Regions from separate parts of the Rhizobium sp. H4 genome, predicted to be linked through region 3. Evidence: predicted binding sites of a transcription regulator. Region 3 holds the regulator's gene; each other region holds the start of a gene.

What was found. The regulator LexA, encoded in region 3, represses DNA repair genes until DNA is damaged. The targets are predictions, from matches to a motif close to TGTTCNNNNTGTGTTCNG.
Region 1: C4N04_RS21895 (metallopeptidase family protein) is a predicted target of LexA. The motif match lies at 2,491-2,508, and genes of this name have one in related genera.
Region 2: C4N04_RS00505 (DUF5680 domain-containing protein) is a predicted target of LexA. The motif match lies at 2,677-2,694, and genes of this name have one in related genera.

What each region holds. Positions count from the first base shown of each region.
Region 1 covers NZ_PSOW01000014.1:155,800-160,352, reverse strand. The annotation lists gene C4N04_RS21915 (glyoxalase/bleomycin resistance/extradiol dioxygenase family protein) at 1-340, opposite strand, end outside; gene C4N04_RS21910 (hypothetical protein) at 448-681, opposite strand; gene C4N04_RS21905 (CoA ester lyase) at 795-1,700, shown strand; gene C4N04_RS21900 (DUF1737 domain-containing protein) at 1,700-1,906, shown strand; gene C4N04_RS21895 (metallopeptidase family protein) at 1,929-2,366, opposite strand; gene C4N04_RS32230 (hypothetical protein) at 2,529-3,473, shown strand; gene C4N04_RS21890 (DNA polymerase Y family protein) at 3,385-4,553, shown strand, end outside.
Region 2 covers NZ_PSOW01000001.1:96,120-100,672, forward strand. The annotation lists gene dnaE (DNA polymerase III subunit alpha) at 1-2,226, opposite strand, end outside; gene C4N04_RS00505 (DUF5680 domain-containing protein) at 2,742-3,206, shown strand; gene C4N04_RS00510 (ABC transporter ATP-binding protein) at 3,223-3,906, opposite strand; gene C4N04_RS00515 (lipoprotein-releasing ABC transporter permease subunit) at 3,921-4,553, opposite strand, start outside.
Region 3 covers NZ_PSOW01000003.1:210,324-214,876, reverse strand. The annotation lists gene kdsA (3-deoxy-8-phosphooctulonate synthase) at 1-769, opposite strand, end outside; gene C4N04_RS05960 (VOC family protein) at 766-1,662, opposite strand; gene lexA (transcriptional repressor LexA) at 1,859-2,578, shown strand; gene C4N04_RS05950 (ComEC/Rec2 family competence protein) at 2,559-4,553, opposite strand, start outside.

The DNA of each region.
Region 1 (4,553 bases), on a different contig from region 3:
CGATAGGCATGACGACCTCGGCGCCGGCCGCAACCGCGCGCTCCCACCAGAAATCGATATCGTCGATGACCAGCTGGATGGCGAAGCCTTCATGACCTTTGAAGGGATGGCCGTATTCGGGATAGGCATCGGCCAGCATGAGGGAGCTGCCGTTGATATAGAGATGAATATGCATCGTCCGGCCGCTCTCGTCGACCGGCACCCTATGGGCCTCCTCGGCGCCGAAGGCCTTCATGTAGAATTCCGCGGCCTTCACCGCGCCATCGACCGTCAGATAGGGCAGCAGGCCATTCTTGACCGGCGGCATTTTAACCGGATTGTTTTCCGTCGTCGTATCCATGCTCGTCCTCCATCGTTTCTGAGCGCCGGCGGAATGCCTGGCTGCTTCAAAGACGTATCATGGAAGCATGATCCGACAGTGTCGGTCAGTTTTTTCTGGAAAGCAGTTCAGAGGTCGATGATCGTGCCGCGGCCGTCATTCCAGATGCGCATTTCGCGTTGGCCATTATTTGCCTTGGCGCGGACCGGAGCGGGCTTCATCTTCATCGAAAGGGCGCGGCCGACCATGAGCACGGTCAGGATGCCGCCGACGGCAAGCGTCACCGAAAAGGTGAGAAGCAGCATGGCGACAAAAACGGTGGCGCCGGCAAGTATGAAGAAGATGGAGCGAATGTTCTGCATGGGTTTGATACCTTTCTACAGAAAGGAATGTGGTCCTTCTTTTTTCTCTCTGCAAGGCAAGCATGGCTTTTTGTTGTCTTGCCGGGCTTTGCGAAGCTTGGCACTAATGAGTGATGAGCCGAACCATACCTCTCCGTTCCCTGCATCTGCGCCGCTCGGTGCTGAGCGTGCCCGCCATGAATCTCCGGGCGCTTGAAAAGAGCCATTCCCTTGATTGCGATGCGGTTATTTTCGACCTGGAGGATTCCGTCTCGCCCGAGAAGAAGGGGCAGGCGCGGGAAAATCTACGCGGCTTTTTTGCCGGGCCGCCGCTTGAGGGCAAGGAGAGGATCATCCGCATCAATTCTTTGTCATCCGAATTCGGGGCGGCGGATCTCGATCTGGTCAAGGCGCTTTTGCCCGACGCCGTTCTCCTGCCGAAGGTGGACGAACCTGGCGATGTGACTGACATCAGCGATCTGCTTGCCGATGCGGAGGCGCCGGAGGCGCTGCGCATCTGGGCGATGATCGAGACACCGCGCGGCGTGCTGAATGTCGGAGCGATCGCCGGAGCCGGCCGCACGCCGGGTGCAAGGCTCGATTGTCTCGTCGTCGGGCTTAATGACCTGCGCAAGGAAACGGGCGTGCTTCCCCAGCCGGGACGGAGCTATCTCGTGCCGTGGCTGATGCAGGTCGTCCTTGCGGTCAGGGCCTATGGGCTCGATGCGATCGACAGCGTCTTCAATGATTTCAAGGATGCCGAAGGCTTCGACGCCGAATGCGGCCAGGGCCGCGCCATGGGTTTTGCCGGCAAGATGCTGATCCATCCCTCGCAGATCGAGCCCGCCAACCGGCATTTCGGGCCGAGTGCGGAGGAGATTGCGGAAGCCGAGGCGGTCATATCAGCTTTTGCCGATCCTGACGCCAGGGGCCTCAATGTCATCAACGCCAACGGGCGAATGATCGAACGGCTGCATCTTGTCCAGGCCGAGGCTCTGGTTCATAAAGCTCGCCTGATATCTGCAAGAAAGCCCGCCTGATGAAACTCTACCGCTTCCTGACCGGTCCCGACGACGCCTCGTTCTGCCACAAGGTCACCGCCGCCCTCAACAAGGGCTGGTCGCTGGAGGGTTCGCCGACCTATGCCTTCAATGCCGCAACCGGCGCGATGCAGTGCGGCCAGGCCGTCGTCAAGACTGTCGAAGGCAAGGATTACGATCCGGAGATGAAACTCTCCGAGCAGTAAGACTTAATTCCAGGATAGACGCCTAACGCTCCGCGGCTTCCTCGGCGCTGGCCTCGATCCGCTCCATATCATCGTCGCTCAGCCCGAAATGGTGGCCGATCTCGTGGATCAGGACGTGGGTGATGATATCGCCGAGCGTCTCGTCATTCTCCGCCCAGTAATCGAGAATGGGGCGCCGGTAGAGGCGGATGCGGTTTGGCATCTCGCCGGTTTCCACCGTGAAACGTTCGGAAATGCCCCTGCCCTCGAAAAGGCCGAGCAGGTCGAAAGGGGTTTCCAGCGCCATGTCCTCGAAAACGTCGTCATCGGGGAAATCCTCGATCTCGATCGTGAGGTTGGTCGTCAGCTGACGGAATTCATCGGGCAGATGGCTATAGGCCTCCATGGCCAGCGACTCGAAAGTGCTGATCGTCGGCGCATGGCGGTCCCGCCAATCATCGCTCTGGTCTATGCGGGCCATGAATGTTCCTTCCTTTGCGGGCCCATATAGAACCTTTATCGCCGATTTTCGAGTGCGGAATCAAAGGCAGGAATAAATTCATAGAAAATGGTTGTTGACTCTTCTTCCGCTCTCTGGAATCCATAAGAACATAACAGGAACAAGACGGATCGGAGAAACGCCATGGCGCAGAACGCCCTGGCGCGCGAGCGGCTTTTTGCGCTCCGCGAAACCATCGCTAAGTTGGAGGGAAAGCCCGCGCCGGCGCTTGCGGCCGCGGAGCAGGAAGCCTTGGCGCAAGGACGCAAGACCCGCCAGGAGCGCATTCTGCCCCCCTTGCCGTTTGGGGTGGAGTTTGTCGATAGGGCGCTGGAAGGCGGCCTGCCCCTCGATGGGATTACCGAATTCCGCTCCGCGCTGTCTCGCGATGCGGGCGCGGCAAGCGGGCTGGCGATGGCTGTTGCCGCGCGGCTGCAGAAACAGGAATCAGATGCCGGCAGGCTTATGCCGTTGCTCTGGATCGGCGATGCCGTCGGCACGTTGGAGGCCGGCCGTCCCTATGCTCCCGGGCTTCGGGATTTCGGGTTGAGTCCGGAACGATATCTCCATGCCGCGCCGCGCAAGCTGGACGAAGCGCTCTGGCTCGCGGAGGCAGCGGTGGAAAGCGCTGCTTTCTCGGCCGTCATCCTCGAAGTGCGGGGCAACCCTGCGCATTTCGGCCTGACCGAAAGCCGCAGGCTCAGTCTCAGGGCGCATGCTGCCCGTCGTCCGCTCTTTCTTCTGCGGCAGGCAGGAGCGGAGGAGGCTAGCAGTGCGGCCTTGCGCCTGCATGTCGAACCGGCACCGTCTGGTCTGCGGCCGTTGCCGGATGGATCGAAGCTTGCCGGCAGTATCGGCAATCCGGTTTTCCGTCTCACGCTGGAGAAGAGCCGCAATCCGGCCCCGCTCTCCTTTCTCCTGGAGTGGAACCCCCATGAACGCGAATTTTTCCCTGTCTCCGAACCAAACCTCCTTCGTCCTCCAGGCGAACACTCAGCGCATTCTGGCGCTCAGCTTCCCGCATCTGCCAACCGATCGTATCGCCCGCAGGCGATGGGGGCCCTCCTGGCGTTCGAAAGGGCGTCCTGAGGCGCCGTCCATCGTCTGTTCGGGCAAGCTCAACAATGCCATGCGGTTGACGGCACTGGACGAATTGGCCGAGCGGCTGGGGCTGAAGAAGGAACAGGGCGTGGCCGAAGCGCGCGCCATGTATCCGACGCTCGATGTGGTGGAAGAGGATCCGGCGGCCGACCGCCGGCTGCTGGAGGCAATTGCCGACTGGTGCGACCGGTATACGCCTTTGGTGGCGTTCGACGGCAGGGACGGCCTGTTTCTCGACATTACCGGCTGCACGCATCTTTTCGGCGGCGAAAAGGCGCTTCTCAAGGATGTTCTGTCGCGGCTGTTTCACATGGGGATCGATGCGCGCGGCGCGATCTCATCGTCGCCGGGTCTTTCCTGGGCGGTGTCGCGTTTCGGGCAAAGCGGCGTGATCGAGGATGAGGAGACGGAGCAAGTGCTGATGTCCTTGCCGATCGCAGCTTTGCGGCTGCAGGGGCAAACCGTCGATGCGCTGAAGAAGCTCGGTCTGAAATATATCGGCGACATCATCAATGCGCCGCGGGCACCGCTGACCCGCCGGTTCGGGCCGGAATTGCTGCTGCGTCTCGACCAGGCGCTGGGACATGAAGAGGAAGCGGTTTCGCCCCGTCGTCCGGTCGCCAGCCTTTCGGCCGAAAGCCGCCTGATCGAGCCAATCGGAACTGAAGAACAGATCCTTGCCGTCACCAGGCAGGTCGCCGTGTCGCTGCAGCCGTCGCTGGAGGCACGAGGCGCCGGCGGGCGGGTGTTCGAATTGGTGCTCTTCCGCGTCGACGGCAGGGTCTTCCGTATTTCCGTCGGCGCTTCGCAACCGCTTCGCGAACCGAAATTTATCGCCGGGCTTTTTTCCGAGCGCCTGCAGGCGGTCTATGACGATCTCGATGCCGGTTATGGTTTCGAGATCGTGCGGCTGAATGTGTTGCGGCATGATCCCTTCAACGAAGCGCAGGCTGACTTCGAAGGCGATCGTCAGGGAGAAATCTCCCTTTCGGCTTTCGTCGACCGTGTCTCCGCTCGGCTGGGTGAGGATTGTCTGCAAAGTTTCCAACTCCGCGAGAGCCATGTGCC
Region 2 (4,553 bases), on a different contig from region 3:
CTCGCGCTGCTGGTCCATCTCGGCCTTGATCTTCTTACCCATGGCGCGGCGCAAAAGATCGGCCTCTCCGAGCGAATAACCGGACAGCACCTGGGCGATCTGCATCACCTGTTCCTGATAGACGATCACACCCTGAGTTTCCTTGAGCAGGTGGTCGATCATCGGATGGATCGATTCCAGCTCTTCGTCACCGTGCTTGCGGGCGTTGTAGGTCGGGATGTTCTCCATCGGGCCCGGACGATAGAGCGCCACCAGCGCGATGATGTCCTCGATGCAGTCCGGTTTCATGCCGATCAGCGCCTTGCGCATGCCGGCACTTTCCACCTGGAACACGCCGACCGTTTCGCCGCGTGACAGCATCTCGTAGGTCTTCTTGTCGTCCAGCGGAATGGCCGCAAGGTCGACACTGATGCCGCGCTTGGCGACGAAATCGACGGCGACCTTCAGGACGGTCAGCGTCTTCAGGCCAAGGAAGTCGAATTTGACGAGGCCCGCCTGCTCAACCCATTTCATGTTGAACTGGGTGACCGGCATGTCGGAGCGCGGATCGCGATACATCGGCACCAGCTTGGACAGCGGCCGGTCGCCGATGACGATACCGGCGGCATGGGTCGAGGCATGGCGGTAAAGCCCCTCGATCTTCTGGGCGATATCGAGCAAGCGCGCGACGACCGGTTCCTTCGCCGCCTCCTCCTGCAGCTTCGGCTCCTCCTCGATCGCCTTGGAGAGCGGCGTCGGATTGGCCGGATTGTTCGGCACAAGTTTGCAAATCTTGTCGACCTGGCCGTAGGGCATCTCCAGCACGCGGCCGACGTCGCGGAGTGCGGCGCGCGCCTGCAGCGAACCGAAGGTGATGATCTGGGCCACCTGCTCGCGGCCGTACTTGGCCTGGACGTATCGGATCACCTCTTCGCGGCGGTCCTGGCAGAAGTCGATGTCGAAGTCCGGCATGGAGACGCGTTCCGGATTGAGGAAGCGCTCGAACAGCAGCGAAAACCGCAAGGGATCGACGTCGGTGATGGTCAGCGCGTAGGCGACCAGCGAACCGGCGCCCGAACCGCGGCCGGGACCAACCGGAATGTCATGCTGCTTGGCCCATTTGATGAAGTCGGCAACGATCAGGAAGTAGCCGGGAAAGCGCATGCGTTCGATGACGCTGAGCTCGAAATCCAGGCGCTCGCGATAATCCTTCTCCTCATAACCCGGCGACATGCCGAGGGTCGAAAGCCGCATGTCCAACCCTTCGACCGCCTGGCGGCGCAGTTCGCTCGCCTCGGCGCGCTCGGCCTCCTCGGCATCGTCGGTCGCACCGGTGAAGCGTGGCAGGATCGGTTTGCGCGTCTTCAACACGAAGGAGCAACGCTTGGCGATCTCGATCGTGTTCTCCAGCGCTTCCGGCAGATCGGCAAAGAGCTTGGCCATCTCGGCCCGGCTCTTCAGATAATGATCCGGCGTCAGGCGAAAGCGGCTGTCGTCGGAGACGATGGCGTTATGAGCAACCGCCATAAGCGCATCATGGGCGTCGTAATCGTCGCGCGTCGGAAAAAAGGCCTCGTTGGTCGCGACCAGCGGCAGGTCGTGGGCATAGGCGAGCCCGACGATCTTCTGCTCGTGCCGCTTGTCGTAGGTGCCATGCCGCTGCAGCTCGACATAGAGCCTGTCGCCGAAGAGACACTTCAGCATCAGCAGCCGCGCTTCGGCCTGGGCGGAATGGCCCTCCCTGATCGCCCCGTCGACCGGCCCCATCAGGGCGCCGGTCAAGGCGATCAGCCCTTCCGTGCCCGCCTCCTCCAGCCAGGAGGATCGGACATGGACGGCCTGATTGCCTTCACCGCCGAGATAGGCGCGACTGACGAGGTCGACCAGCCTTTCGTAACCGGCCCCCGTCGCGGCGAGAAGAACGATCGACGGCAGCTTGACCAACGCCTGCTGGCCGCCGCGCTTTTCGGTCTCCAGCCCGTCTTCCATGTCGATCGAGACCTGGCAGCCGATGATCGGCTGCAGGCCCTCGTCCATCGCCTTCTGAGAGAATTCCAGTGCGATGAACAGATTGTTGGTATCGGTTATGGCGATCGCCGGCTGGCTGTCGCCGGTCGCCTTGTAGAGGATCTTCTTCAGAGGCAGCGCGCCCTCGAGAAGCGAATAGGCGGAGTGGACCCTTAGGTGGATGAAGCCCGGCGTGCCGCCGGTCGCCTCACCCGTTGAACCCTTTGCCGTCTCCGCCATGATATGCCTTCCCAATCACCCGAATGAATCGGACGCATTGTCGGCATTGAGGGCGATGATGTCCAGAAGAAGTCCCGCGTCCGAACCGCATGACTACCATGCGATCCCCTGAAAACTTTAGATCGCGATGACGATCAGCGAGAAGCTGGCAACGAACATTGCGATGGAGGTGAATGCTGCGATATCACGGATCATGTCAGTCATTTGGCTCTCCTTTACTCGTTATGTTTTTAATCTGTTCCACATATGTTCGCATGTCAACAGGAATCTTTTCCTCCGTACTTGCGTTTGAAAAATGCCCGTCGCGTGCTGCGAATCGCGCGCGGCCTCGATGCCGGCGTTGAATATACCCGGCAACCGCGCCTGGCATTCCCAACCCGAGACGGATCGGCGCGGATCATCCAATGTCGGACGCGTTTGCTCAGAGAAACAAAGCGCCGCCCGCCATTTTGTTCTTCTTATGTTCTCACCGTCCTGCTATATCAATTCAGATGAGTCAGGGGAGGACGACGATAATGCTCGATACGGCGATGCTGAACGGCTTCATTGTCGAGGCCAAGGCGGCGACCTATGTCGGGGGTGGTGTGCCTCGCCTGCCCTGCCGGCCGGGTGCTCATGATATCGGCTATTTCAGCGGCGACTGGCGCTATCTCGACAGTTATTTCGGCGGCACGGATTTCGCCGGACAGGAGGTGGTGTGGATTGCCGATGAACCCGTCTGGGCGATGAATTATATCGGCTGCGTCATCGCGCCCGATCTCATCGACGGCAGTGCGGCCGGAACGGTGATCAAGGCGGCGCTCTCGGCAATGTATCGGGAAGGCCGGTTTCTTGGCGGAATGGAATTCGATCATCCACTCGGCCGTTATATCGACCGCAGCGAAGGCGGCTGCGACCGGTTCAACGGCCATGAATGCATCATCGTCGGCGGCCGCAAGGCCTATGCGCTCGACTATCGCGGCGGGCTGGTCATCCCCTGATCGCTGGGCCGATGCGCTAGAAGTCGACGATCTTGCCGTCCGAAATCGTCACGCGCCGGTCCATGCGACGGGCGAGTTCGTGATTGTGGGTGGCGATGAGGGCGGCGAGGCCGGATTGGCGCACCAGCGCCTCCAGCGCGTCGAAGACGTAAGCTGCCGTTTCCGGGTCGAGATTGCCGGTCGGCTCGTCGGCCAGAAGCAAGCTCGGCGCATTGGCGACGGCCCGGGCAATCGCGACGCGCTGCTGTTCGCCGCCGGAAAGCTCGCCGGGGCGATGGGCGCCACGATGGCCGATGCGCATGTAATCGAGAAGCTGGCCGGCCCGCTCGCCGGCTTCCTTCCAAGACAGCCCGGCGATCAGCTGCGGCATCATGATGTTTTCGAGCGCCGAAAATTCCGGCAGGAGATGGTGGAACTGGTAGACGAAGCCGATCTCGCTGCGGCGGATCGCGGTACGCTTCTCGTCGGAAAGGCCGTCGCAGGCGTGGCCATTGATGGTGACTTCACCGCCGTCGGGATGTTCGAGCAGACCCGCGACATGCAGCAGCGTCGACTTGCCGGTGCCGGAGGGAGCAACGAGCGCGACCATCTCGCCTTTCGACAGCGAGAAATCCGCGCCTTTCAGGATGGCGAGCAGCGTATCGCCCTGCCCGTAATGGCGCTCGACGCCGGTAAGCTTGAGAACGACGTTGCGTTTCATGAAGGCGGCATTCCTTATTCGTAGCGCAGGGCCTGCACCGGATCGAGCCTGGAGGCGCGCCAGGCCGGGAAGATGGTCGCGATGAAGGAGAGCGTCAGTGCCATGACGACGATCGAGATCGTTTCGCTGAGATCCATCTCCGCCGGCAGTTGGCTGAGGAAATAGACCTGCGGATTGAAGATTACTTCGCCCGAGATCCACGAGAAAAACTGACGGATGGATTCGATGTTGACACAGACGAGGACGCCGAGCAGTACGCCGGCGATGGTGCCGACGATACCGATCGCCGCCCCAGTCATGAAGAAGATGCGCATGATGGCGCCGGCGCTGGCGCCCATCGTGCGCAGAATGGCGATATCGCTGCCCTTGTCCTTCACCAGCATGATGAGGCCGGAGATGATGTTCAGCGCCGCGACAAGCACGATCAGCGTCAGGATCATGAACATGACGTTGCGCTCGACCTGCAGCGCCGAGAAGAAGGTCTGATTACGCTGTCGCCAGTCGGTCAAGCTGATCTGGCGGCCGGCCGCCTCCACGACCTTGGGTTTCAGCGTGTCGATATCGTCGGGGTGATCGACGAAAAGCTCTATCGACTGCACCAACCCCTCGGCATTGAAAAAGAGCTGCGATTCTTCCAGCGGCATGAA
Region 3 (4,553 bases):
GGCCGTCGGACGGAGCGTTGTCAGGGTCCTGGTGGGTTTCGAGAAAGACACCGGCAATACCCGTCGCCACGGCTGCGCGCGCCAGCGTTTCGACGAATTCGCGCTGGCCGCCGGAGGACTCGCCCTGCCCGCCGGGCTGGGCGACGGAATGGGTCGCATCGAAAATGACGGGCGCGCCCATCGCCGCCATGATCGGCAGCGAGCGCATGTCGGAAACCAGCGTGTTGTAGCCGAAGGAGGCGCCGCGCTCGCACAGCAGCACGTTCGGATTGCCGCTGGCATTGAGCTTCTTCAGGACATTCTTCATGTCCCAGGGGGCGAGGAACTGGCCCTTCTTGACGTTGACGACGCGGCCCGTCTTGGCGGCAGCGATCAGAAGATCCGTCTGGCGGCATAGGAAGGCGGGGATCTGCAGAACGTCGATCACCTCCGCCACCTCGGCGCATTGCTCGGCGGTGTGGACGTCGGTCAGGACGGGAAAGCCGAATTCCCGCTTCAGGTCGGCGAAGACCTGCATGCCCTTTTCAAGCCCGATGCCGCGCTCGGCCGAGAGTGAGGTGCGGTTCGCCTTATCGAAGGAACTCTTATAGACGAGGCCGATGCCGAGCTTTGCGCAGAGATCTTTCAGCGTGCCGGCGACCATGAAAGCGTGATCACGGCTCTCCATCTGGCAGGGGCCGGCAATCAGCGACAGGCGGCCGGTATTGGAAAAGGTGACCTGGCCTTCGCCTTCGCCGATCTTGACCTCGGAATTTGTATCAGTGCTCATCGTGGTTCCTCGAAGGCAAAAAGCGCGCCCTGCCCGGGCGTGGGCTTCACCAGAATGCGATTGTTCTTGCGTGTGTATGTCACTCCGTTAGCAGCCAAATGCGCTTCTGTCACGGCAAGATCGGTAACGGTGAAGAGGATTGCCCGGCCGCGCAGACCACGATCGGCGGAGGAGACGACAGGCTCGAAATAGGCCTCCAGCCCTTCCGGCGTCATCAGGCTGATCTTGGCATTCGATGCCGCGATATTCATGCCGAAACCGGTTTTTTCCACCGCCGTTTGCCCGACGGCAAGACCAACGAAGGCGGCAAACGCAGCCGGCTCCGGCGCACAAAGCGCGATCTCGGCAAGGCCCGTCACGCCGTTGGCATGCGCCTCCAGCGCCGCGCGGTCGGCCGGGAACGAATTGATGCGCTGACAGGTGAAGAGAAAGAAGTCGGGCGCGCGCAGATCGCTTGAAAAGGCCAGTTTGAAGCTGCCGACGCTTTCCGAACCGTCCGGCATTCGCATCGGCCGGCTGAACTGCAACATCTCGCCGGCGCTCGCGCCGTTGCCGACGAATCGCCGATGATCGAGGCCGGCATCCTCGGTGAGGAAGGCCAGCGCCGAAAGGCCCTCCTCGCCGCAGCGGAAGCGGAAGGCACGATTGCGGGCGACGAAGACATTCCCCTGACGGGCCGCCGCCTCGCTCTCCTCGACGCTCGCCACGCCGAGCGGCTCGATATAGGTCTTGTCGGCGAAAAAGACGCAGGCATTTTCCGTTCCGAACGGATGGCGCGCATCGGCGGCGACGGTAAAGCCGAGCTTGCCGAGCCTTTCGCGCGCCAGATCGATATTGACGACGGGCAGCACGACATGATCCAGCGGGTGCGGCTTGGCGGAATGTGCGATCATAGGATCCCTCCTGACACGTCAAAGAGATGTGCGACAGCCCCATTCCCAATGCAAGACATGTGCGCCAATCCGGCGAATGAAAATAAAAATCTCGACGAGTTGGCGCGAAGTTTTACGGAAATTTAGCTACTTGCGGAACACATATGGAACATATAGTGTCCGTTCTGGATTTGTTTCAATCAGGGGTCTGACGTCGATGCTCACGCGCAAACAACAGGAGCTTCTCCTTTTCATTCATGAGCGCATGAAGGAATCCGGCGTTCCTCCCTCTTTCGACGAGATGAAGGATGCCCTGGATCTGGCCTCGAAATCCGGCATTCATCGCCTGATCACGGCGCTGGAGGAACGTGGTTTCATTCGCCGCCTACCGAACCGGGCCCGGGCCTTGGAAGTGATCAAGCTGCCGGAGGCCTATAGCCCCAGTCTTCAGCCGCGCCGCGGTTTTTCACCGAGCGTTATCGAAGGCAGCCTCGGCAAGCCCCAGCCGGTCGCCGCCCCCGCTGCCGCAAAGCCGATCGCCGACAACGGCAGCTCTGTCTCCGTGCCGGTCATGGGCCGGATCGCCGCCGGCGTTCCGATCTCGGCTATCCAGAACAATACGCACGACATCGTCGTTCCTGCGGATATGCTCGGCTCGGGCGAACATTACGCGCTGGAGGTCAAGGGCGATTCGATGATCGACGCCGGGATCTTCGACGGCGACACCGTGATTATCCGCAACGGCAGCACCGCAAGCCCTGGCGATATCGTCGTTGCGCTGGTCGACGACGAGGAAGCGACGCTGAAACGCTTTCGCCGCAAGGGCGCCTCGATCGCCCTCGAAGCCGCCAACCCGGCTTACGAGACCCGCATCTTCGGGCCTGACCGGGTCAAGGTGCAGGGCAAGCTGGTCGGCCTCATTCGCCGTTATCACTGACAGCCAACGGAGCTGATTCGGTAAAAGCGTCTTTGCGCCAATCATAGGCGCGATGGCGCATCCATGGACGCGACAAGGCATCGAATGCGGTTGCGACCTCGAGGCCTGTCTGCGCAAAACGCAATTCGACGGAACCGGTCCTGCGCAGCGTCTCGCCGGTGAAGAGTGTCGCACCCGAGTGGCAGCGGTCGAAACGCAGGCGCACCGCGGTCACGACAATCTCGCTGGCGTCGCAGGCCGGGCCGAGATAGGCGGCATTGTCGATGACGGCGACGACATGGCCATTGCCGAGCCTGGCGATACACCAGGCTTTCTTGACGCAGGAAAAACGATTTGCCTCACCGCCGGCTGCGGCGGCCACCATTGCCGTCCTCGCCTCATTCTGCTGATCGCGGGAAAGCCTGAGGCGGCGGTCCTCACCCTGCGGCGGGATGGCAGGGCCATCCAGCATCTTCGGCGGGTGGTGCGTCGGCAGGACCAGCGCTCTCTGCCACTGGTCGAAGATGAAGTCCGGCGGGTTTTCACGGTTGGAAGCCATTGCCGCCGTCGCGACGAGCGCGACCAGACCACCATCCTCGGAAATCACCAGATCCGGCGGTCGGGAACCCGGCAGGATCAGCACGATAAGCGTCGAGACGGCGAGGATCGATGTGCCGGCATGGCGCAATCGGGTGCGGAGCAGCGTCAGCAGCAGAAAGCCTGCCACGGCGACGGCGAAATACCAGGCGGGCAAACGGCCGAGGTCGATATCGCCGCCCCAGCCGGACACCGTCTTGGCGACCGCAATCACCAGATCGAGGCCGAAGCCGACCACAGTCCAGAGCGGAGCGTCCAGGCCGAACGGCATGAGCAACATCGCCAGCAGCCCGGCCGGCATGACGATGAAGGAGATGATCGGCATCGTCGCAAGGTTCGCCGGCAGGCCATAAGCTGTCAGGCGATGAAAATGCTCGACCGCAAACAGCGCCGTGGAAAAGCCGCCGATCAGCGAGGTCAGGAAGACGCCGCCGAAGAAACCGGCGACCGCCACGACCGGCCGCAGGACCGGCAGCTTCAGCAACGGGTTTTCCCGGACGCGCCGGTCCTTCCACAGCTGATAGCCCGATACCAGTGCCAAAGTCGCGGCAAAGGACATCTGGAAGCTCGGACCCAGGACTTCGGAGGGTGAAATGGCGATGATGATGAGCGCCGAGAGAACGACATTGCGCAGGCTGATCGACGGCCGGTCGAAGAAGACGGCAATCAGCATGATCGCCATCATGATGAAGGCGCGTTCGGCCGAAACCCCGAATCCTGAGATCAGGAAGTAGGCTGTAACGGCGACGAGTGCGCCGGCGGCGGCGATCTTCTTTGTCGGATAGGCTTGAGCGACACCCGGAACGAGGCTGAGCAGCATCCGGAAACCGACGAAGAAGATGCCGGCCGACAACGCCATGTTAAGGCCCGAGATCGCCACGATATGAGCAAGGCCGGACTGACGCAGCGCCTCCGTCGTTTCCTTCGAGATGGCGCGCCGCTCGTCGGTCACGAGAGCAGCGGCAAAAGCGCCCGTGTCGCCGGGCAGAATAGAGCGTATACGATCGCCGATGCCGCTGCGCAGCCGGTAAAGCCGTTCGAGCAGAGCGTCGGATGTCGATCTCGCAGCCTGCGGGCCCGCCTGCACATCGACTTTCTCGGGCGCACCGTAGAAGAAGCCGTTGGCGCCGATGCCATCGAAATAGGCACCGAAGGAAAAGTCGTTGAGGGTGGGAAGCGCCGGCCCCGCCGGCGGCGTCAACCGCGCTCGGCCGGTGATGATGTCACCGAGGTCGAAAGGCGCATCGGCACCGCGGGCGATCACGGTTATGCGCCTCGGCGGCCGCTTCACCTGCGGCGCCTCGGTGCCGGTGACCGCAAGAACATAGCGCCACCGCCCGCGATCGTCGCCTTCGCGCCGCTCGACGCGGCCGGTCACCGTCGTCGTCACGGATGAATC